4 regions of the Desulfotomaculum sp. OF05-3 genome follow, and region 3 is predicted to be linked to each of the others. Evidence: predicted binding sites of a transcription regulator. Region 3 holds the regulator's gene; each other region holds the start of a gene.
The links. The regulator Rex, encoded in region 3, represses fermentation and respiration genes when NADH is low (regulators of the CRP and FNR family bind a similar motif). The targets are predictions, from matches to a motif close to ATTGTTAANNNNTTAACAAT.
Positions count from the first base shown of each region.

Region 1 (6,087 bases), on a different contig from region 3:
CCTTCGATAAGGGCTGGACTGTGAAGGTAGACGGGCAGAAGGTGGAGACGAGGAAAGCGTTCGGCGCATTCCTCGCCATCGATGTGGACGCAGGGGACCATGTGATCGATTTTTCTTATTTCCCGGAGGGATTAAAGCCCGGCGTCCTGATCACAGGCGGATCGATCGTGATCCTGATCTTTTTATGGTTTTTGCGCAGAGAGATGGAGAGGCGGAGAGATCGAGCGCGGATGCTCAGGATCCGGAGAATGCAACGGGAATCAGAAGAAGAACATGCGGATGAAGATGAATTTGAAGAAATTCCGGAGATCGATGAAGAACCGGAAGAGAGCTCAGATGAAATGGAGGAACCGGATTCCGAAATTCCCGACATGCCGGAACCGGAGAAACATATAAATCATAAAAAACAGACAACGGAGGAACAGACATGAAACTTTGGGGCGGAAGATTTACGAAGGAAGAGAACCAGTTAGTACACAATTTTAATGAATCCATCTCCTTCGATCAGAAATTTTACAGACAGGATATCGCAGGCAGCATCGCCCATGTGACGATGCTCGCGAAACAGGGGATCCTCACAGAGGAAGACCGTGACGCGATCATTGCCGGCTTAAAGAGTATTCGTGAAGATATCGACAACGGAACCTTAAAAATCACAACGGAATCCGAGGATATCCATTCCTTCGTTGAGGCGAACCTGATCGAACGGATCGGAGATGCCGGAAAGAGACTCCACACCGGGCGAAGCAGAAATGATCAGGTCGCTCTCGATATGAAGCTCTACACAAGAGATGAGATCGATGAGACAGATGTCCTGTTAAAGGGACTTCTTAAGGTTCTCTTAAAGCTTATGGAGGAAAATCTCCACACCTACATGCCGGGATTTACCCATCTTCAGAAAGCACAGCCGGTAACTCTGGCTCACCATGTAGGTGCTTACTACGAGATGTTCCGCCGTGACAGGGGACGTCTTGCAGATATCAGAAAGCGCATGAATTACTGCCCATTAGGATCCGGTGCCCTTGCCGGAACCACATACCCGTTAGACCGCGAGTACACAGCAGAGCTTTTAGGCTTTGACGGACCGACCTTAAACAGCATGGATTCCGTATCCGACCGGGATTACCTCATTGAGCTTCTGGCAGCGCTCTCCACGATCGCCATGCATTTAAGCCGTTTCTCCGAGGAGATCATCATCTGGAACAGTAACGAGTACCGTTTTGTTGAGATGGATGATTCTTACAGCACCGGAAGCAGCATTATGCCGCAGAAAAAGAATCCGGATATCGCGGAGCTGATCCGTGGAAAGGCCGGCCGTGTCTATGGTGCCCTGATGTCCATGCTGACAGTCATGAAGGGAATCCCGCTGGCATACGATAAGGACCTTCAGGAAGACAAAGAGCTGACCTTTGATGCCATCGACACCGTAAAAGGCTGCCTCTTACTCTTCACGGGCATGGTATCTACGATGACATTCCGCAAAGATGTGATGGAAGCCAGCGCAAAGAACGGCTTTACGAATGCCACAGATGCTGCGGACTACCTTGTAAACCACGGCGTTCCGTTCCGTGATGCCCACGGGATCATCGGACAGCTGGTGCTTCTCTGCATCAACGAGAACAAGGCATTGGATGACCTGACTCTGGAGCAGTTCAAGTCCATCAGCCCGGTATTCGAGGAAGATATTTACGATGCGATCTCCATGAAGACATGCGTGGAGAAACGCGTGACCATCGGTGCTCCGGGTGCGGAGGCGATGAAGAAAGTCATTGAGGTTTATAAGAAAGAACTGAACGCTTAAAGTTGACATTGCAGAAAAAGGCTTTCGGACCACTGAAAAATGTTTACATTTTCTCAGTGGTTTGAGAGCCTTTTTCTATAAGGGCGACGCCCGACGCTTCTTGTCGGATGCGCAGCATCCGGCAAGAAGAGAACAATGTCAACAAATCAGAATAACGAACACAGCCGCCAAGGACGATACCCCAAATATCGTTCCAAGGCGGCTGTGCGTTTAAAATATCGCGTTATAATATAATGAGAAGAAAGTTTCGGGAAGAGTTGGTGCGGCTCTTCCTTCCATTCGTGTATTATAGCATGGTTTGTCTGGAAAGTAAAATGGTTATGAGTAAATAAAAAGTGACAAATTATAATATTAAATATTAATAAAACTTAATATTTTGGAACGTCCAGGCATATAGGGCGCAAAATACCGTTTGTGCCCAAAATCGTAAGATGGTTTGATAGAATTGTAAAAGCGTCCCTGTTTTGATATAATAAATATAAATATTAACATTTTGGAACGAAACAGCATGAAATGAAGATGCTCACGCAAAAAAGATATCGAACATGTTGGTGTTGCGGCACAGAAAGGAGAATCGAACATGACGTTTCTTGAAATTGAAGCGTTTTTGAAGATCGCCCAGTGCGGAAGCTTTTCTGCGGCGGCAGAAAAATTATATATCACACAGCCGGCTCTCGGCCGTCGGATCCGCGCACTGGAGGAAGAACTGGGCTATTCCCTGTTTATCCGGAATAAAGGAGTCCGTCATGTGGAGCTGACAAGACAGGGGAGAGCCTTTGTTGGAATTGCACACCGCTGGCAGGCACTTTGGAATGAGACTCAGGAGGAAGCATTGCTGAGCAATGAGAAGAGTTTTTATGTGGCCAGTGTCGGAAGCCTCCTTGCATTCATGCTGCCAACGGTGTTTCAGGAATTTATAAGGAATACGCCGGAATGCAGCCTCCATGTGACGACACTTCATTCGAGTGAAGCTTACAGCTATGTAAACAACAAGACGGTGGACATCGCCTTTATCACGGATCCGATGTATTCGTCACAGGTAAAGACGGAGGTATTATTTAAGGAAAAACTGTGCCTGATAGTGGGAAAAGATCTGAATCTTCCCCACAACATCAAAGTCTCAGAGCTGGATCCGCGCCGGGAAATCCGGACACAGTGGGATCAGAATTTTGACACCTGGCATAACTATTATTTCAACAGCGCGGCAGTTCCACAGGTTTATCTGGATGAGATGGGATTTTTACAGTATTTCACCCAGAACGGTGATAACTGGGCGTTTCTTCCGATCTCTGTCGCAAAAAGCATCTTAAAGACGACGCCGGTATCGATCCATGAACTCGATGTGGAGCCACCAAGCAGAACGCTCTACTATCTGTACCGGACGGAGGACCAGTCCCCATATCAGAAGCCTCTTCTGGAAATATGCAGACGGAAGCTTGCAAATGAAAAGGGGATCACATTGATGGATCCGATCCTGAATGCATGATCATATTATACAACAACAGGGGCTGCCATTGACAGCCCCTGTTGTGCATTTTATTTATGATCAGCGTTTGTTGCTTGCTCTCCAGATATGCATCTTCTCAGCCTCTGCGATCAGCTGGTCGCGGAACTGCGGATGTGCTACGGAGATGATCGCTTCAGTCTTCTGCCATGTGGAGAGACCTTTTAAGTTTACTTTACCGTACTCAGTAACGAGATAGTGGATATTCGCACGGGTATCGGTTACGATGGAGCCAGGAGCCAGAGTCGGAACGATTCTGGACTCTAAGGTGCCGTCCTTCTTCTTGAAAGTGGAGGAGCAGCAGATGAAGCTCTTTCCGCCCCTGGAAAGGTAAGCGCCCAGAACGAAGTCGAGCTGTCCGCCGGCTCCGCTGATGTGCTTGATTCCTGCGGACTCTGCGTTTACCTGACCGAAGAGGTCAAGGTCAACAGCGTTATTGATGGACATGAAGTTGTCCAGAGCAGAGATCGTGCGGACATCGTTCGTGTAGTCTACCGGTGCGGACATACACTCCGGGTTCTTATTTAAATAGTCATATAATTTCTTTGTACCTGCGCCGAATGCGTATACCTGACGGCCTTTGTCGATATTCTTTCTTGCGCCAGTGATCTTTCCGGCGTTTGCGATATCCACGAATGCGTCAACATACATCTCAGTATGAACGCCGAGATCCTTTAAGTCAGATTTCGCGATCAGAGCGCCGACCGCGTTCGGCATTCCACCGATACCAAGCTGTAAGCATGCGCCGTCCGGGATCTCCTCAAGGATCAGCTTTGCGACAGCCTCATCGACATCGCTTGCAGCAGCAGCGCCGCCCATCTCAGCGATCGCCGGGTTGTCACCTTCCACGATCATGTCAACGTGAGAGATATGAACGCCCTCTTCAGTGCCGCCGAAGCATACCGGCATATTCTCGTTCACTTCCACGATAACGACCTTGGAAGTCTCACATACAGCCGCCATATGGGAAGCGTTCGGTCCGAAATTGAAGAAACCGTGCTCGTCCATCGGGGAAACCTGGAATACAGCTACGTCCGGCTTAGTCTGGGATTCTCTGTAATATCTTGGAAGCTCAGAGTAACGGATCGGAGCATAGTAGCTGAATCCCTGTGCGATCGCTTTTCTTTCGATACCGCCCATATGCCAGGAGTTCCAGGTCATATGTTCTGCCGGATTCTCGATCTTGAAGATCTCCGGCACCCACATTAAGATACCGCCGCGGAAGTTTACGTCGGTTAATTCCGGAAGTCTTTTTGCGATTGCCTTGTCGACAGCAACCGGTGTCGCTGTTGTCCAGCCGTAATCGACCCAGTCACCGGACTTGATTACGGAAGCTGCCTTCTCTGCGGAAACCAGCTTTTCCTGATACATCTGTTTGAAATCCATTTCAATACCCTCTCTTTGTAACCATAAAAATATAGTAGCAATATATTGTGCGGTTTTTTTGTTTCCATTGACACGAAAACAGGAAGCACAGGACACACGCCCTATGCCGGCACATATGGAAAAACTTATGCAAATGGATCTGCAGCACTTGTTTCCATATAGACCGCCGCACGGACAAACTATGAGATTATTTTAACATTTTCCGGGTGTAAGGTCAATAATTCCGGGAAAAAGCTTCGTAAATGTTCGCAAAACATGACGAAGCGCCAAAACACCGCATCAAAGCAAAAAAGTAACTTTTGTACGAAAGGATAAGGAAACTTTCTAATTTGTTTAGAAAAAATATATAAAAAGCTTGTCATAATTATTTGACACAAAAACGGTTTGGTGATATTATTAGTTATACATAATATACTGCCTTGCTTGTGGAAAAAATATGGTGTAGAGCATGGCAGCGGTATAATGAGGAGGAAAAGAAAATGGCAAAGAAAATTGTACTGGCAGGTGCATGCCGTACCGCAATCGGAACAATGGGTGGCGAATTAAGCACAGTTCCGGCTCCGGAACTTGGCGCGATCGTAATTAAAGAGGCTTTAAAGAGAGCAGGTGTAGCTCCGGAAGCTGTTGATCAGGTTTACATGGGCTGTGTAATCCAGGCAGGTCAGGGACAGAACGTAGCTCGTCAGGCTACATTAAAAGCTGGTCTCCCGATCGAGGTTCCGGCTGTAACGATCAACGTAGTATGCGGTTCCGGTCTTGAGGCTGTTAACATGGCAGCTGAGATGATCCTTTCCGGTGACGCTGATATCGTTGTTGCAGGTGGTATGGAGAACATGTCCATGGCTCCGTATGCTATGATGAAAGGCCGTTACGGATACCGTATGGGCAATGCTACCTTAGTTGATACAATGGTTAACGATGCTCTCTGGGATGCATTCAACAACTACCACATGGGTATCACAGCTGAGAACATCTGCGATCAGTGGGGTCTTACAAGAGAAGAACTGGACAAGTTCGCTGCAGTAAGCCAGCAGAAGGCAGAGGCTGCTCAGAAGTCCGGCGCATTCAAGGACGAGATCGTTCCGGTAGAAGTTAAGAAGAAAAAAGAGACAGTTATCGTAGATACAGATGAAGGCCCGCGTCACGGAACAACGGTTGAGACACTCGGCAAGTTAAAACCGGCATTCAAGAAAGACGGCGGCTTAGTTACAGCTGGTAACTCTTCAGGAATCAACGACGGTGCAGCAGCAGTTGTTGTTATGAGCGAAGAGAAAGCGAAAGAGCTCGGTGTTAAGCCGATGGCTACATGGGTTGCCGGTGCTCTCGGCGGCGTAGATCCGAAGATCATGGGTATCGGACCGGTTGCAGCTACAAGAAAAGTTCTCAAGAGAACAGG
Region 1 covers NZ_QWGO01000003.1:87,135-93,221, forward strand. The annotation lists gene DXA87_RS02945 (YfhO family protein) at 1-431, shown strand, start outside; gene argH (argininosuccinate lyase) at 428-1,801, shown strand; gene DXA87_RS02955 (LysR family transcriptional regulator) at 2,382-3,287, shown strand; gene DXA87_RS02960 (butyryl-CoA:acetate CoA-transferase) at 3,348-4,691, opposite strand; gene DXA87_RS02965 (acetyl-CoA C-acetyltransferase) at 5,171-6,087, shown strand, end outside.
Region 1: the regulator Rex is predicted to act here: its motif matches at 4,872-4,891, upstream of DXA87_RS02960 (butyryl-CoA:acetate CoA-transferase).

Region 2 (6,087 bases), on a different contig from region 3:
CAAAAAAATGCGGATCATCCATCTCGGACGATCCGCAAAATATAAGATCCGCTTCGGTTCTCTGGAACAACCTTACCAGTGGAAGGCGATCCGGAACTTTATGGATGCCGCGAACGCTGCACTCACCAGAACCGGCACAACCACCTAGCTTTCCGTTCTCTATCGCATGCGGTGTGCCATTTTTCAAATGAACAAAAATTTCTATCTCTTCTCCTAACTGAAAACGATCGACCTGCCCGGGCCCTCTCACCCTGCCAGATAACACCAGACTGGCAGGGTCAGCATGGACATTAGCGTCGTCATAACCACACATCTCGTTGCAAACAGGGCGTCACTGTCATATCTTGCCGCAAAAATCGCCGCCGTAGCTCCGGCAGGCATGTCGGTCATCAGAACGCTGATTCCCAGTGATGTGGCATCAAGTCCAAGTCCAACGACCAGTGCTGCTGCCGGGAGAATGATCAGACGGAATACAGAAAACATGGCTGTATCTTTATTAAAGATCGTTGTAATTTTTACATCCGCCAAAATCGTTCCCACGATCAGCATCGTGAGGGCGCTGTTACAATTCCCAAGATACTTCACTGTCGCCGTGATGACGGCTGGAAGCTTCACCTGAGTCACCATGCAGATCAAGCCCAGATAAATTGCAACCAGACATGGATGTGTCAGCACGTTCTTCGCGACTTTCTTCTTATCCACCTTCTCATCCGCCACAAAATAAGATTTCAAAAAAGTCCCCCAATCGTCGGTCTTTATTACAGCCAACAACCGGGGAACTTCCAGGACTCTATTTTTCTTTACTATACAGCGCCTCTTATAAAAAGCGATTCCAAAACACTGCACCTCATCTTCGATCTTCTGGCTGATATAACCTCCAGACATCAGTATCTCCAGATGAGGAAAAGGTACTTTACTTTGCCCGTAAGAAAAAAGGACATGAAGGCGTAAAGGGAACTGTAACAGAAGATATGGAGCCTGATTTGTGCATCAGACTTCCTTATTTTAATTGACCAAATATCTTGTGATGGTTTTCCAATGCAAAAAGAACACCTGTAAAACAGACGCCGGCACTTTCTTCCGACTATATAGACGCAAAAATCCCCGCCCGGAAACCCGGACGGGGATCATCACCTGTTGTGACACTACCGGCAGAATCACTCTGCCTACTTTAATATATTCATGTTTTTAGCGGGTGCTAAGGTCAAAATTCCTCCCGCAAGCAAGCTTGCATCGGACTTTAGACCTTTTCACCCTGATAATACAATTCACGCAAATTAGTTAGCTGCAGCAGCTTTTGCTTCTTTGATCTTCTCTGTCAGCATCGGAACGATCTTGTTTAAGTCGCCTACGATACCGTAGTCAGCTACATCGAAGATCGGAGCAGACTCATCTTTGTTAATCGCAATGATGATGTCAGACTCTTCCATACCAGCTACGTGCTGGATCGCACCGGAGATACCGATTGCAAAGTATACATGCGGACGAACAGTCTTACCAGTCTGTCCAACCTGGAGATCTTTCGGCTTCCAGCCGGAATCTACAACTGCACGAGAGCAGCTTACGGTACCGCCAATAGCCTCAGCGAGGTCATCAAGAAGCTTGAAGTTCTCTGCGCTTCCAACTCCACGACCACCGGAAACAAGGATCTTTGCATCCATGATATCAGCTACGTCGGATACTGCCTTAACGATCTCAAGAATCTCAACGTACTTGTTGTCCGGAGTGAATCCCGGGTTGAACTCGATAACTTCTGCTCTTCTGCCAGCCTCACGGTCAAGCTTCTGCATAACGCCTGGACGTACTGTAGCCATCTGCGGACGGAATTCCGGGCAAGCGATTGTAGCGATCGTGTTGCCGCCGAATGCCGGACGGGTCATAAGGAGCTGACCATGTTTCTGCTCTTTACCCGGCATAGCAACAAGCGGGAAATCTCCGATATCAAGCTGTGTACAGTCAGCTGTAAGACCTGTATGGATACGTGCGCAAACACGCGGGCCAAGGTCACGACCGATTGCTGTAGCACCGATTAAGAAGATGTCCGGCTTGAACTCGTTGATAACGGAAGTGATCGCATGAGTATACGGCTCAGTTCTGTAATCTTTTAATTCCGGATCGTCAACAACGATAACTTTGTCTGCACCGTACTCACCGAGTTCGTCTGCAAGACCTTTTACGTTGGAACCAACTAAAACTGCTGTTACAGTTGTTCCTAAATCTTTTGCCAGGTCTTTACCTTTACCGATCAGCTCCAGAGCGATGCTGCTGATCTGATTGTCTACCTGCTGTGCAAAGACATATACACCCTTATATTCTGCTAAATTCATCACTTTTCACCACACTTTTCTTTTTTTGAATTAAAGTACATGTTTCTCAGTAAGTTTCTCAACAATGTAATTTGCAGCTGCGGACGGATCAAGGTTTGTCTCCTTAACGCCTGCACCCTTTCTTACTTTGTCGGAAGCCTTAGCGATCTGAGTCGGGGATCCCTTAAGACCAAGGTTGGAATCAAGGACATCTTTCAGATCTTTTCTGCCCCAAACGGTGATCTCTTTCTTGTATGCATCGAAGATTCCGCCCGGAGTCATGTAACGCGGCTCATTTAATTCAGAAAGTGCTGTAATTAAGCACGGCATTTTAGCCTTTAACATCATGTATCTATCATCGAACTGACGCTTAACGATTACGGAATCGCCATCGATCTCGATGCCCTCAGCATAGCTGATTACCGGGAGACCAAGGTGCTCGGAGATCTGCGGACCTACCTGAGCTGTATCACCATCAATAGCCTGACGGCCTGTGATGATGAGGTCATAGTCAAGGTTTCTTAAAGCACCAGCGATTGTCTGGGATGTAGCCCATGTATCAGCACCGCCGAGAACACGGTCTGTAACAAGGATACCGTTATCAGCGCCCATAGCCATAGCCTCACGAAGAACTTCCTCAGCCTTCGGAAGACCCATTGTAACTACTGTAACTTCTGCACCATACTGATCTTTTAAGCGAAGAGCTGCCTCCAGACCAGCTTTATCATCCGGGTTCATGATTGTGAGCATAGCTGCTCTGTCAAGTGTTCCATCCGGTTTGAACTTTACGCCGCCCTTAGTATCCGGCACCTGTTTTACACAAACAACGATTTTCACTGTATTTCACTCCTTATTTTCATTTATAGTTATGATCTTCCAGCTGTTAAATTATTATTTTAACAGTGCGCCGGAGATAACCATTCTCTGAACTTCACTTGTTCCTTCGTAGATCTCGGTGATCTTAGCATCACGCATCATACGCTCTACGTCGTACTCTCTGATGTAACCATAACCACCATGGAGCTGTACAGCCTTTGTTGTTACTTCCATAGCAACCTCTGCTGCATACAGTTTAGCCATTGCTGCCTCTACGCCGTAGGACTTCTGAGTAGCCTTAGCCATTGCTGCACGGTAAACCATCATCTGAGCAGCTTTTACCTTTGTTGCCATATCAGCAAGCTGGAACTGTGTGTTCTGGAACTGACCGATTGTGCGGCCGAACTGTTTTCTCTCTTTTACGTAAGCAACTGTTCTGTCAAGAGCGCCCTCTGCAAGACCAAGAGCCTGAGCAGCGATACCGATACGTCCGCCGTCAAGAGTATGCATAGCGATCTTGAAGCCCTCACCCTTCTTACCTAAGAGGTTGTCCTTCGGGATGCGGCAGTCTGTGAAAATAAGTTCATATGTTGCAGATCCGCGGATACCCATCTTCTTCTCTTTTGTACCAAAAGTGAAGCCCGGTGTACCTTTCTCTACGATAAATGCGGAAATCTCTTTCTGCATTTTGCCACGTTTCTCAACAGTGCCTGTTACAGCGATAACGATGTATGTATCAGCATACTTACCGTTCGTGATGAAGCACTTGGAACCGTTTAATACCCACTCGTCGCCGTCTAAAACAGCTTTTGTCTGCTGACCCTGAGCGTCTGTACCAGCGCCCGGCTCAGTTAAACCGAATGCGCCTAACTTCTCGCCTTTTGCAAGCGGAACGAGGAATTTCTGCTTCTGCTCTTCTGTTCCGAATGTCATGATCGGATCCATGCAAAGGGATGTATGTGCGGAAACGATAACGCCTGTAGTACCGCAAACTTTGGAAAGCTCCTCAACGCACATAGCGTATGTAAGCGGATCACAGCCCTGTCCACCATACTCCTTCGGTACCGGAATACCGAGGAAACCGTTTTTAGCCATCTTCTCTACGGTTTCAACCGGGAATCTCTCTTCCTCGTCAACCTCCTGAGCAAGGGGTTTGACTTCCTTCTCGGCGAAATCATGGAACAGTGTTCTCGCCATCTCATGCTCTTTACCTAATGTAAAATCCATGTTTTTAGTTCCTCCTTGTGAATTGTATCATGTATAACATAGGGAAATGTGGATGCTTCATTTCTCCGATGTACCTATCCATTGGACAAATGGGGACAGCCCGCATTTATCCGGTCCCGCATTTTGCAGGTTCAAAACTCCCGGCATATAACCCAACATATGTGCCCGGAATTCTGATTGTGAAAAAAAACACAATCTTGGTCAAAAAATAAATTTAGCGTTTTCTTTACCTCATAAGCCTTCTTTCGCTGATATTTAGTGGAAAAAGTAAACGCTATCGGGTTATCTGCCTGACGGGATCAGATCCCCGTCAGGCATTTCCCATACCGGTAACTATCTCCGGATTATTTTGTGTAATCGTAGAAGCCCTTGCCGGTCTTTCTTCCAAGAAGGCCGCCGCGAACCATCTTCTTAAGAAGCGGATGCGGACGATACTTCGGATCGCCTGTCTCTGTCTCAAGAACGTTCATGATTGCAAGAACAACATCAAGACCGATCAGATCACCGAGAGCTAACGGTCCCATCGGATGGTTAGCGCCAAGCTTCATAGCAGTATCGATACCCTCTACGGAAGCAACGCCCTCAGCATAAATGCCGACTGCTTCGTTGACCATCGGAATAAGGATTCTGTTTACAACGAAACCTGCAGCCTCTTCTACCTGTACCGGAGTCTTGCCGATCTCTTCAGAGATCTTCTTAACAGCTTCAACGTCTTCCGGCTTTGTGTTTAATCCAGCGATAACCTCAACCAGCTTCATAACCGGTGCCGGGTTGAAGAAATGCATACCGATTACATGTCTCTCAACAGCGCTGCCGATCTCTGTAATGGAAAGAGAGGAAGTGTTTGTTGCAAAGATGCAGCTCGGTTTGCAGATCGCGTCGAGCTCTTTAAATGTCTGCTTCTTGATCTCCATGTTCTCGATCGCAGCCTCTACAACGAGGTCACAGTCGCCGCAGATATCTTTCACACCAGTTGTGATCTTGTTAAGGATCTTGTCAGCCTCTTCCTGAGTCATTTTGCCTTTTGCGATTCTCTTCTCGAATCCAGCGGCAATTTTCTTCTTTCCGTTCGCTGCAAATGTTTCATTGATGTCGCAGAGCATTACCTCATAGCCTTCTGTCTGTGCGAATGCCTGTGCAATACCGGAACCCATGGTTCCTGCGCCGATAATACCAACTTTCATGATTTTATCTCCTTATATATGCAACAATGTTATGTAATCTTATCGATTTTTGAAGCCGTCCACTTTTCTCTTCTCGAGGAACGCCTTCATTCCTTCCTTCTGATCCTCAGTCTCAAAGCACTCGGAGAAATATTTCTCTTCGATAGAGATTGCGTGGTCAAGGTCGGAAAGGTAACCGTCTGTCAGGGACTCCTTGGAATTTCTGACAGCGATCGGTGCGTTGGAGGCGATCTTCTTTGCCAGCTTCATAACTGTCGGAATAAGCTCTTCCTTCGCACATACACCGTTTACAAGGCCGATCCGGTATGCCTCGTCAGCTTTGATATTGACAGCGGCATATACCATTTCCTTTGCCTTTCCGGTTCCGATCAGTCTTGCGAGACGCTGGGTTCCGCCGAATCCCGGAGTAATACCAAGACCAACCTCCGGCTGTCCGAATATAGCGTTTTCGGAGCAGTAACGGATATCGCAGCTCATTGCAAGCTCATTTCCACCGCCAAGTGCAAAGCCGTTGACAGCAGCGATCGACGGGATCGGAAGTGTCTCCAGCTTAC
Region 2 covers NZ_QWGO01000003.1:93,793-99,879, reverse strand. The annotation lists gene DXA87_RS03000 (LysR family transcriptional regulator) at 1-148, shown strand, start outside; gene DXA87_RS02995 (AEC family transporter) at 247-885, opposite strand; gene DXA87_RS02990 (electron transfer flavoprotein subunit alpha/FixB family protein) at 1,278-2,327, opposite strand; gene DXA87_RS02985 (electron transfer flavoprotein subunit beta/FixA family protein) at 2,358-3,143, opposite strand; gene DXA87_RS02980 (acyl-CoA dehydrogenase) at 3,198-4,349, opposite strand; gene DXA87_RS02975 (3-hydroxyacyl-CoA dehydrogenase NAD-binding domain-containing protein) at 4,694-5,533, opposite strand; gene DXA87_RS02970 (enoyl-CoA hydratase-related protein) at 5,573-6,087, opposite strand, start outside.
Region 2: the regulator Rex is predicted to act here: its motif matches at 4,526-4,545, upstream of DXA87_RS02980 (acyl-CoA dehydrogenase).

Region 3 (6,087 bases):
GCCGCCGCGTCACTCTCCTCCAGTCCCAGCGCTACGAGCCCGGCGATCACGCCCGTAAGCACATCACCGGAACCGCCTTTGGCCATAGCCGGAGTCCCGCTTCCGTTCACGAACGTCTTTCCGTCTCTTCCGGCGATCACCGTCGCCGCGTCCTTTAAGACGCATACTACGCCGTACTGATCCGCGAACTCCCTGGAGGTGCGGACCGGATTCTCCTTCATTTCTTCTATCTGAATTCCTGTGAGCCGCGACATCTCCTTCATATGCGGCGTCACGATAATATTCTCCGTAAAATAACCTGTAAGTTCCCGGTATTCCGCCGCAAGATTCAGGGCATCCGCGTCAAGAATGATCGGAACATAGGCGTCCTTCAGGACATTTTCCACCATGCATCTGGCATAGTCCTCCATCCCGATCCCGGGGCCCAGAACGATCACATCGGCCCATTCCGTCTCCCTCGCGATCTTTCGCGCAAAGTTTTCCGGATCTTTCTCGGCCTCCTTCGTGTCGTAGGTGGCTAAAATGGCCTCCGGAAGCTTTTCCTGTACGATCAGCCGGTTCTCCTCCGGGGTAAAGACCTTTACAAGTCCGGCTCCCATCCGGTATGCCGCTCTGGCGGAAAGCAGGGAAGCCCCCGCCATATTCTTCGCTCCTGCCATCACAAGGATCTTTCCGTATGTTCCCTTGTTGGAATCAGCCATGCGGGCCGGGATCCTCAAAAGATCTTCCCGATCCAGCATCTGGACATGCTTTTCCCGTTCTGTGCTGCTCTCCGGCACAAAGCCCACATCTTTCACGAAAAGATGTCCGCAGAGCTCCCGCCCCGGAAACAGCACCTGTCCAAGCTTCTTTTCTCCGAACGTGACCGTCACATCCGCGCGGACTGCATCTCCCATCACGCTTCCGTTATCGGAGCTGATGCCCGACGGGATATCGACAGCAATGACTTTCATGTCTTCCTGTCCATTGATCCACCGGATCAGCTTCCGGTATGCGCCCTCCACATTTCTCGAAAGGCCGATCCCGAAGATTGCGTCCAGGATCACGCCCCGGCAGCTTCTTTTTCTCTCCCCGGCCTTTCTAAACGGCTGCACCGGGATCTTCTTTTCCACCGGGTCCGGCAGATCTTCCGCCGTCATCACCGGAATTCCCAGCCGTTTTACGACATTTAGCTGGGCTTCCAGCTCCTCGCTTCCTTTTCCGTCCCGCTGCGGGAAAACGATCTTCACATCGTACCCCTTTAAAAACAGCATTCTGGCGGCGGCAACTCCATCCGCCCCGTTATTTCCAAAGCCGCAGACGGACCAGACGGTCCCTGCCCGTTCTTTCTCCAGTATCTCCTCTGCTTTTTCTGCAACTGCCATCGCTGCCCGTTCCATCAGGACTAAGGATGGAATCCCATACCCTTTGATGGACCTTGCATCGAACTCTTTCATTTCTTTTCCGCTGAGAACTGCTTTCATCCGGCCTCCCCCTCTCCGACGGCAAACGCCATCGCATGGTCCTTCGTGTCTGAGATCGACACTTCGATCTTTGTGATCCCGAGATCTTCTGCTGTTTTTGCGGCTCCCTCATGAAGCTCCACATAGGGCTTTCCAAGAGGGTCTCTTAAGACCTCCACATGAATCGGCATAAACTCCCGGAATCCCGTTCCAAACACCTTCGCCACTGCTTCTTTAACGGCAAAAGTGCCGGCAAGGACCCGGGGATCTCCCTTTGCCTGCCGGCGCTCACGCTCGGTATAAATACGCGACAAAAAAGCCTCTTTATCACAGGCTTTTTTTACGCGCTCAATTTCGATCAAATCACAGCCAACTCCAATCAACATGTCTCATTGGTTCCCGTCTGTTCTGCTTTTTCCTTTGCTTTCCGCTCCCGCTCATCCTGCATGCTGCAGACACGATAGGAAAGTCGCATCAGGCTCTCGGAGAGGTGGACATTCTCAACGACCACATCATCCGGAACATTTAGGTCGGTATGGGCAAAGTTCCAGATCGCCTTGATTCCGGCCTTTACCAGGCGCTCTGCGATCTCCGGAGCCTTGGACTTCGGGATCGTGAGGGCTGCGATCTGCACCTCGTTATCGATAATAAACTGTTCAAGGTCATCGATCCCGCGGATTTCCACACCACGGACCACGAGACCGATCAGCCGCGGATTGGTATCGAACATTCCCTTGATCATAAATCCGCGCTTCTCAAAATTTGTGTAATTGGCGATGGCCTGTCCAAGGTTTCCGGCTCCGATGATAATGAGGTTGTGCTGTCTGTCGATTCCTAAAATCCTTGCGATCTCCGTGTAGAGATACTTAACATTATATCCGTATCCCTGCTGGCCGAAGCCGCCGAAATTGTTAAGATCCTGACGGATCTGGGACGCCGTCACCTTCATTCTGGCGCTCAGCTCATTGGAAGAAATCCTTTCGATCCCCTCCTCCATCAGCTCACCCAGATATCTGTAATAGCGCGGAAGTCTGGAAATAACCGCCTTTGAAATCTGTCTTTCGTCTGTCATTTTCTGGTTTCACCTTCTCAAAACTTTCATATAACGATGGAATCTATTATACTCATATCTATATTATTTGTCAAATCCTTGTCAAAGAATTTAGGCGAATTGGGGCTGGAACTGCCCTAGCCCATAAAAAAGAAAATGTCCCGCCCATGATCTCCCCGACCGGACGGAACATTTTTCTTTTGAGTATATCTATATCTGTTCAACAGGTTTGCTGCTGTTCACACCCTGCGCAGGCAGCAACGGACCTGAGACTCAGCGGATATTAATGATTGCTGCTTATTCAGCCAGCTCCTCCCACTTTTCATACAAAGTCTCAAGTTTCCCTGCGATCTCCTCTTTTTCTTTATTTAACTCCATGAGCTTCGCCACATCGGAGAAAACACTCTCGTCGCAGAGAAGTCCGTCGATCTCACCGTCTCTCGTCTCGAGTCTGTGGATCTCGTCCTCGACCTTTTTCAAGTCATTCTGACGTTTTCTCTGGCGGGCCTGCTCTTCCTTCTGGGCTTTCCAGTCAAGCTTTCCGCCTGCGTCCGCGCTGCTCTCCGCCGCTTTTCCGGAAGTTTCAGCCGCCGCTCCCGTCTTTGATGCGCCGAATCCGACGATTCCGCCGGTAGGCTCCACATTCTCGGTCCCGAAATGGGCGTTCATCATGGCCTCATGTTTTTCCAGATAATAATCGTAGTTACCGATATAATTCATCATCCGCTTTCCGGTGAGATCCAGGATCCTCGTTGCGGTCTTGTTGATAAAATAACGGTCATGGGAGACGTAGAGCACCGTACCGCCGTAATGGCTTAAGGCATTCTCCAGAATCTCCTTCGAAGTGATATCCAGGTGGTTCGTCGGCTCATCGAGGATCAGGAAGTTTGCCTCGGAGAGCATGAGCTTCGCAAGGGAAACACGGCCTCTCTCGCCGCCGCTTAAGTCCCCGATCCGCTTAAACACATCGTCCCCGGTAAAGAGGAATGCCGCTAACGTACTTCTGATCTGGGTGTTGGACATTCCCGGGTAGGCATCGGAGATCTCCTCAAACAAAGTCTTTTCCATGTGGAGCACCTGATGATCCTGATCATAATATCCGATGTGGACTCTGGAACCAAGAATGATCTCACCGTCATCCGGCTCCACAAGACCGTTGATGATCTTTAAGATCGTGGTCTTTCCCGTTCCGTTGTCACCGATAATAGCAACCCGTTCCCCGCGCTTTACATCGAAATTCAGGTCTGTAAATAATGTCTGGGAACCAAAGGACTTCGCCAGACCGTTTACTGTCAGCACATCGTTTCCGCTTAAGATATTCGGCTCCAGGCGGATATCCATGGCGTCATTGACCTCCGTCGGCTTCTCAAGGACTTCGATCTTATCTAACATCTTTTCCCGGCTCTCCGCTCTCTTAATGGACTTTTCCCGGTTGAAGGATTTTAACTTTTCGATGACCGCTTCCTGGTGCTTGATCTCCTGCTGCTGGTTTAAGTACGCCTTCATCTGGATCGCGCGCATCTGCGCCCGCTTCTCGCTGTAGGCCGTATAATTCCCGGAGTAGACCACAGCATGTCCATTGTCCAGCTCGATGACCTTCGATACGATCTTATCAAGAAAATACCGGTCATGGGCAACGATGAGAACGGCACCGCGGTAGTTTAAGAGATAAGTCTCCAGCCATGCGATGGATGACATGTCCAGATGGTTCGTCGGCTCATCGAGAAGAATGATATCCGGGTTTGTGAGAAGAAGCTTGCCCAGAGAAACTCGTGTCTTTTGTCCGCCGGAAAGCGTGGAGATCTGCTTGGAGAACTCCTCCTCCGTAAAACCAAGTCCCTTTAAGACGCCCACGATCTCACTCTTCCAGGCATAGCCGTTGATGAGCTCAAACTCGTGGCTTAAACGGCTGTACTGATTCATCATGGTCTCCAGCTCTTCCCCGGATGCCGTCTTCATGGAATTTTCCAGATCCCTCAGACGATTTTCCATGGCGATGACGGACTTTTTCGCATCCAGCATCTCCTCATAGATAGTCCGGTGGCTCAAAAGATCCTGGTTCTGCGCCAGGTAGCCCAGCGTCTTCCCGCTTCCAAGCACCACCTCACCGGAATCCGGTGCCAGCTCGCCGACAATGATCTTTAAGAGCGTCGATTTTCCCGCTCCGTTGATGCCGACGATGGCAGCTTTTTCATGATCCTCAATATGAAAGGAAGCGTTCTTGATAATATCGTCGCTTCCGAATGATTTGCAGATATTGCTGCAGGATAATATCATAAAATCCTCCTGTTTCTATCACTGTAACAGCCTCACAGCCGCATACTTTTTGTACACCGCAGTTATTTTTACAACTGCTCTTTTATCTTTCAACCGCAAATACAGACTCTGTATTTGCCGGCATTTACTTTTTTATTTAAGCCCAGGGAAAATACGGCCACACCGACGTTTATGATCGTTCCAAGTCCAAACATTTTGTCCTTACAACCAACCGCTTTTTCAGTCCGGCTGCCTGCCTCTTTTATCTTGTCAGTGTCATGTCACATCAAATCCGCCTGATATAACACCATATCGTATTCATATAAAACGACATACGCAGTTAAGTATAACACATATCTCCCATCAGCGCAACGAACACAAAATCAAAAATCCGCTGCCGTTTTCCATGACATTCCGTTCATGTTGAACCAGGCAGCGGACATCTTTATTCATTTTATGCTTCTTTCTCCACCTGATCTTCCCATCTGCTTTTCTTATAGTAAAAGTAGGAGATAACCGCGCACACGATCCACCCAACCGGGTAGCCGAGACCTACGGTGTACTCGTTGAAGGCGATCTTTGTCACAAAGAACAGATAGATCTGCCTGCAGACAACGAAGCTGAAGAGCATAATGCACATCGGGCCCTTCGCGTCACCGGAGCCTCTTAAGGAACCAGCCAGGATCTGGTTGAAGGAGCTGCAGAAGCGGAACGGCACGGTCATCAGGATAAACAGAGTTCCGTAATGCAGAACCGACGGATCCCTGTTAAAAAGGGATACCAGGGATCGCGCGGAGAGCGCCATGACGATGGAGATGCAGCTCAGCGCGCCGACACCCATGAACACCGCCTGTCGGACGCCTTTTCTGGCACGCTTTACATTCTTCGCGCCGAGGTTCTGTCCCACGAAGGTGGTTGCCGCCTGGCCCATGCTCTGGGCCGGCAGGATCGCGAACTGGTCGATCTTCGAGTGGCAGCTCCAGCCCGCCATGATCACCGAGGAACCAAGACCGTTGACGTATGCCTGTACCAGAGCATTGGAAAACGCTGTGAGTCCCTGCTGGACACCGGCCGGAAGTCCGATCCGGAAGATCTCACCGAGACAGGTCTTATTGATATGTAAATCTCTTAAGACAAGTTTATGGGCTCCATCTGTTCTTGTGAGTGTCATGCAGGCCAGGAACGCGGAAACTGTCTCCGCCATCACTGTGGCGATCGCTACACCGCTGATCCCCCAGTGGAATACCGCCACAAAAAGGATATCCAGAACAATATTTAAGCAGCTGCTGATGATCAGGAACAGGAGCGGACGTCTCGTATCCCCCACAGCCCTTAAGA
Region 3 covers NZ_QWGO01000001.1:103,864-109,950, forward strand. The annotation lists gene DXA87_RS00435 (NAD(P)H-hydrate dehydratase) at 1-1,463, opposite strand, end outside; gene acpS (holo-ACP synthase) at 1,460-1,828, opposite strand; gene DXA87_RS00445 (redox-sensing transcriptional repressor Rex) at 1,822-2,514, opposite strand; gene DXA87_RS00450 (ABC-F family ATP-binding cassette domain-containing protein) at 2,791-4,770, opposite strand; gene DXA87_RS00455 (MATE family efflux transporter) at 5,204-6,087, opposite strand, start outside.

Region 4 (6,087 bases), 140 kb from region 3:
CGTAAATAAAAGGCGCTGTGTCACATCCTATTTTCCATGACACAGCGCTCAAAATTTTTTCTGTTATTTCCCTTGCAGTTTTATGTAAACTGCATATTCATACAGCCGGGAATCTCTTCCTGCATATATGATACTTATTTGGTAACTGTTCAGTAGGTCTGCGCACTTGCTGCGCTGACCGTAAGAAAACATAGGCTGGAAGACAAAAATCCCATCCGCGAAGCTGATCTGGAATGGATTTTTGCACGTAACTATGAAGGTACTGAATAGTTACCTTATTTGTAATTTACGATCTTTCCGAAATCAGCCTTTAAGGATGCGCCGCCGACAAGTCCTCCGTCGATATCCGGCTGTGCGAAGAGCTCTGCAGCATTTCCGGCGTTTACAGATCCACCGTACTGGATGCGGATCGCTTCCTTTGTTGCCTCGTCGTAGATCTCACCGATGCACGCACGGATCGCTCCGCAGACTTCCTCAGCCTGCTCTGTGGTAGCTGTCTTTCCGGTTCCGATCGCCCAGATCGGCTCGTAAGCGATCACAGCAGTCTTTGCCTGATCTGCTGTCACGTTCTGGAACGCGATCTTCACCTGTTTGCGGATCCAATCCAGAGTGATTCCCTGTTCTCTCTGAGTAAGAGTCTCACCGCAGCAGATGATCGGGGTCAGTCCATGCTCGAATGCCTTTAAGACTTTCTTATTGACAGTCTCATCTGTCTCAGCAAAGTACTCTCTTCTCTCGGAATGTCCGATGATCACATATTTTACGCCGGCATCTGTCAGCATGTTCGGGGAGATCTCGCCTGTGTATGCGCCCTTCTCCTCGAAATACATATTCTCAGCACCAACCTCAATGTTTGTTCCCTCGCATGCCTTTACGACAGGAATGATGTCGATAGCCGGTACGCAGAATACAACGTCCGCTTCCTCCGTCTTAACAAGCGGCTTTAATGTCTCAACGAGTGCCACTGCCTCGGACGGAGTCATGTTCATTTTCCAGTTTCCAGCGATAATTTTCTTTCTTGCCATGATTATCTACCCCCATATATACCAATTTTATATCACAAAATCCGGGACGGGATCGCCGTCCCGGATCTGGAATCTCGGACACTATAATATTTACAGCCAGGAAAGTAAATGCGTACATTTGCTCCCCACCGTGCATCTTCTTGTTTTTATTTCATAAAAACAAGAAGCCGGGGGCGCGCCCCCTATGCCTGAAAAGACCTGAAAAGGCTTATGCAAGCGAGCTTGCAGCGCCTTTTCATGCCTTTTCAGGCGCACTGTGTACTGGTTTCATTCATTATTTGTCATCCGCCGCAGCAACGCCCGGAAGCTCTTTTCCTTCCAGGAACTCTAAGGATGCGCCGCCGCCTGTGGAGATATGGCTCATCTTGTCACCGAAGCCGAGCTGGTTGACTGCTGCCGCGGAATCGCCGCCGCCGATGATCGTTGTAGCGTCTGTCTCAGCAAGTGCTTTCGCAACCGCAATAGTACCTGCAGCGAGAGTCGGGTTCTCGAATACACCCATCGGTCCGTTCCATACAACCGTCTTTGCGCTCTTTACAGCTTCTGTGTAGAGCTTGCAGGTCTCCGGTCCGATATCAACGCCCTCTTTGTCTGCCGGGATCGCATCTACGGAAACGTACTCAACCTCAACCGGTGCGTCGATCGGGTTCGGGAACTCAGCAACAACGGTTGTATCAACCGGAAGGAGAAGCTTCTTTCCAAGCTTTTCTGCCTTCTCCATCATCTCCTTGCAGTAGTCGATCTTTGTATCATCAACTAAGGACTTACCGATCTCCTTGCCCTGTGCCTTTAAGAAGGTATAAGCCATACCGCCGCCGATGATGAGGGTATCACACTTCTCAAGCAGGTTGGAGATCACATTTAACTTATCAGCAACCTTTGCACCGCCGAGGATCGCTACGAACGGACGAACCGGATTCTCAACCGCGTTTCCAAGGAACGCGATCTCTTTCTCCATCAGGTAGCCGACTACGTTGGAGCCGCCCTTTGCGGAGATGAATTTTGTAACACCTGCTACGGAAGCGTGTGCTCTGTGGGAGGAACCGAACGCGTCGCATACATAATCGTCTGCGAGATCCGCGAGCTCTTTGCTGAACTTCTCGCCGTTCTTTGTCTCCTCAGCGCCGCGGAAACGTGTATTCTGAAGAAGGACTACGTCCCCTTCTTTCATAGCATCCACTGCCTTTGTTGCAGCTTCGCCGGTTACATTGTAATCAGAAACGAATACAACTTCCTTGCCAAGCTTTGCGGAAAGGCTCTTTGCAACCGGTGCAAGGGATTCTCCCTCGTTCGGTCCGTTTTTAACTTTTCCGAGGTGGGAGCAAAGAATTACCTTGCCGCCATCGTTGATCAGCTTCTGGATCGTCGGGAGAGCCGCGTTGATACGTGTCTCATCTGTGATCTCGCCGTTCTTAAGCGGTACATTGAAATCGCAGCGGACTAAAACTCTTTTACCTTTTACGTTGATATCATCAACTGTTTTCTTATTTAAAGACATGTCGGAATTCCTCCTTGATATTTTCTGACAGACATCTGCCTGTCTTCCGCCCCACGGCAGCCGCCGGAGTCTTTCGCGGGAGGCGGGCTTTCGCGCGAGTGCGCATCTTTGGCACGTCAGTGCCTTTTTATGCAACAGGGAATTCCTCGTAATTTCCTGTTACATAAAAAAGGGATCCGGTCCTCAACAGACCGGACCCCTCAGTGAGTCTAATTTGTCACAATTTCTGTGGACCGATTAAGCATTTAACAGTTTTCCGAAGTGCTTAATTGTACGAACCATCTGGCTTGTGTAGGAGTTCTCGTTGTCGTACCAGGATACAACCTGAACCTCAGATGTGTTCTCGTCGATCGGGAGAACCATTGTCTGTGTTGCATCGAAGAGAGAACCGTATCTCATACCAACGATATCGCTGGAAACGATCTCATCTGTGTTGTAGCCGAAGGACTCGTTGGAAGCTGCTTTCATTGCTGCGTTGATGGATTCCTTTGTCGGCTGGCCCTTAACAACAGCTGTTAAGATCGTTGTGGAACCTGTCGGTGTAGGAACACGCTGAGCAGAACCGATGAGCTTGCCGTTTAATTCCGGAATTACAAGGCCGATTGCCTTTGCAGCGCCTGTGCTGTTCGGAACAATGTTGATCGCTGCTGCACGGCTTCTTCTCTTATCGCCCTTTCTCTGCGGTCCGTCAAGTGTCATCTGGTCGCCTGTGTAAGCGTGGATCGTGCACATGATACCGGACTGGATCGGGTAAGAGTCGTTTAATGCCTTTGCCATCGGAGCGAGGCAGTTTGTTGTACAGGAAGCAGCGGAGATGATGTGGTCATCTTTGCTTAATGTCTCGTGGTTTACGTTGTAAACGATCGTCGGAAGATCGTTTCCTGCCGGAGCGGAAATGATAACGTGCTTAGCGCCTGCATCGATATGAGCCTGTGCTTTTGCTTTGGATGTGTAGAAGCCTGTGCACTCAAGAACAACGTCTACACCGATCTCGCCCCACGGAAGCTCAGCTGCGTTTGCTTTCGCGTAGATCTTGATCTCTTTGCCATCAACAGTGATAGAATCCTCACCGTAGGATACTGTATCCGCAAGAGCATATCTGCCCTGTGTGGAATCATATTTTAAAAGGTGTGCGAGCATCTCCGGAGAAGTTAAGTCGTTGATCGCAACGATCTCGAATCCTTCTGCGCCAAACATCTGTCTGAATGCAAGACGGCCAATACGGCCAAAACCATTAATCGCAACTTTAACTGCCATTTTTCTTTTCCTCCTAGAAAATGATGTGTGGTCGTTTCATAACCATTCAGCATGTCCGCACGTTTCACGGAACATAAAGGATACTCTGAAACGCCAAACAGTTATGATTGTTAAATATTAATCAACCTTGGTTTTATTGTACATAATTCTGCCAGAAATAGCAAGTCCTTTTTACAAACTTTTCCCAATATGAATCGAAGATTTTCTCCTTTTTTCGGCAAAAGCCGGGAATCCCTCTTTTTTTCGTCATCTTTCCTCTTGAAACTCCTTCTTTTTTTTTTTATACTAAGGCATAAATATCAATACCCTGTATTCCACTATGGAGGACACGTTTCATGATGCAGAAATTTCGAAAACTATCCCTGGAGAGCCAGTTGTTTTTCAGCTTTATGGCAGTGTCCGTCTGCCTGCTGCTCCTCTCCTTAAGTATAACCCTTTTTTCGACGATTACACGTCAGCGTCAGGAGATCGATAAAAACATCAGCGCCCTCGCCGCCTATGTCGCCTCCATGGACAATGTTGTCTCCATGCTGGAAAACGGTTATCCGGACGGATCCGCCAATGAAGCTCTGGATTCCCTGTCTGAAAATTTTCCCGATCTCAATGTCATAGCCATTTATAATACGACCGGGCTGCGGTTCTACCACACAAACCGGAAGGAGACGGGGGAAACCTTCGTCGGCGGCGAGGAGGAGGCAATATTAAAGGGAAGCCAGCCCTATATCACCATCGGCTACGGTACAAACGGTTCCCAGCGGCGGGCTTTCCATTCGATCCGGAACAGCGACGGAGCGATCATCGGATTCGTTATAGCGTCGGTCTTCAACACCTATATCTCAGAGCAGATCCACGAAGTCTTTCCTACCTATTTATTAGCAGCAATGATCATGCTGCTCGTCAGCATTCTTCTGGCTCACGGACTCGTCTCCCTTCTCCGGGATTCCCTGATGGGACATCATCCGACGGAGCTTCTCGACCTGTATCTGCGTCAGGATACCGTGCTGAATGCACTGGAGGAGGGGCTTGTCGCCACGGATTCCACCGGTTCCGTGGTCTACGCAAATCAGGCGGCAGAAAATCTCTTTCATGTCCTGCCTGAAAAACCGGAGGATCCGCCTTCTGTCTCCCCGGACGATGGGACTTCCGGACAGGAACGGACTGAACCTCTTATGGAAGGACGCACTTTCAGGGATTTCTTCCCGGAATCCCAGGCAGACCGGGTCCTCGCGTCCGGCACACCGTCCTACCACCGTGCCTGCACCTGTGAGAACCGAAGACTTCTGGTCAGTGAGATTCCGGCAGACACCCAGACGGAGCATCCGGTGATCCTCACGATCATCAATGACCAGACGGAGATGGAGACGGTCATGGACGAGCTCACCGGAGCAAAGGCGATGCTTGACACACTGCGCGCCTTCAACCACGAATTTTTAAATAAGCTCCACGTGATCCTGGGCTACCTCCAGACCGGTCAGACGGAGGAGGCCATCAACTTCATTATCAACAGCAACCTTGTCTCCAGCCAGTCGATCCGCCAGACTGCGGACTGTCTGCGCGTATCAAAGATCTGCGCCCTTGTGATCGGAAAAATGATGCATGCCGCGGAGCTCGGCATCCTGCTCACCGTCTCCCCGGACAGCCGCTGTCTGGAAAAGGATCTCCTTCTTCCGGTCGAAAACTATATCACGATCGTCGGAAATCTTCTCGAAAATGCCATCGAGGAGCTTTCCGCAGGCAGTCCTGAGATCCGGGAGATCACACTCGGGATCTACTGTGACCCGGGCTGCAATATCATCACCTGTGAGGACACCGGGCGCGGGATCCATCCGGATCTGATCGACAGGATCTATGAAAAGGGCGTCTCGTCCAAGGGCACAAACCGCGGGACCGGACTTTTCCTGATCAAACAGCTTGTAGACAGCGGGAACGGCGAGATCTCCATCGAGACAGAACCGGGAGAGGGCACCTGCTTTACCATCACATTTACGGAAAGGAAGCATACACCATGTATCATGTAATCATCATCGAGGACGATCCGATGGTCGCCTCCATCAATAAACAGTATGTCGAGGTCACTCCGGAATTCCGGGTGGACCGGATCTTTAAAAACGGGTCGGAGGCGCTCCCCTACCTGAAGACGAATCCCACTGACCTGATCATTCTCGATTACTATACTCCTGTCATGAACGGCGGTGAATTTCTCGATGCCCTCCACAATGCCGGCCTCACACCATCCGTCATTATGGTCACCTCCGCGAACGATACGGATATCGTCCGCTCCCTGTTAAATCGCGGGATCACCGACTA
Region 4 covers NZ_QWGO01000001.1:240,048-246,134, forward strand. The annotation lists gene tpiA (triose-phosphate isomerase) at 276-1,025, opposite strand; gene DXA87_RS01070 (phosphoglycerate kinase) at 1,300-2,523, opposite strand; gene gap (type I glyceraldehyde-3-phosphate dehydrogenase) at 2,761-3,780, opposite strand; gene DXA87_RS01080 (ATP-binding protein) at 4,116-5,798, shown strand; gene DXA87_RS01085 (response regulator) at 5,786-6,087, shown strand, end outside.
Region 4: the regulator Rex is predicted to act here: its motif matches at 3,887-3,906, upstream of gap (type I glyceraldehyde-3-phosphate dehydrogenase).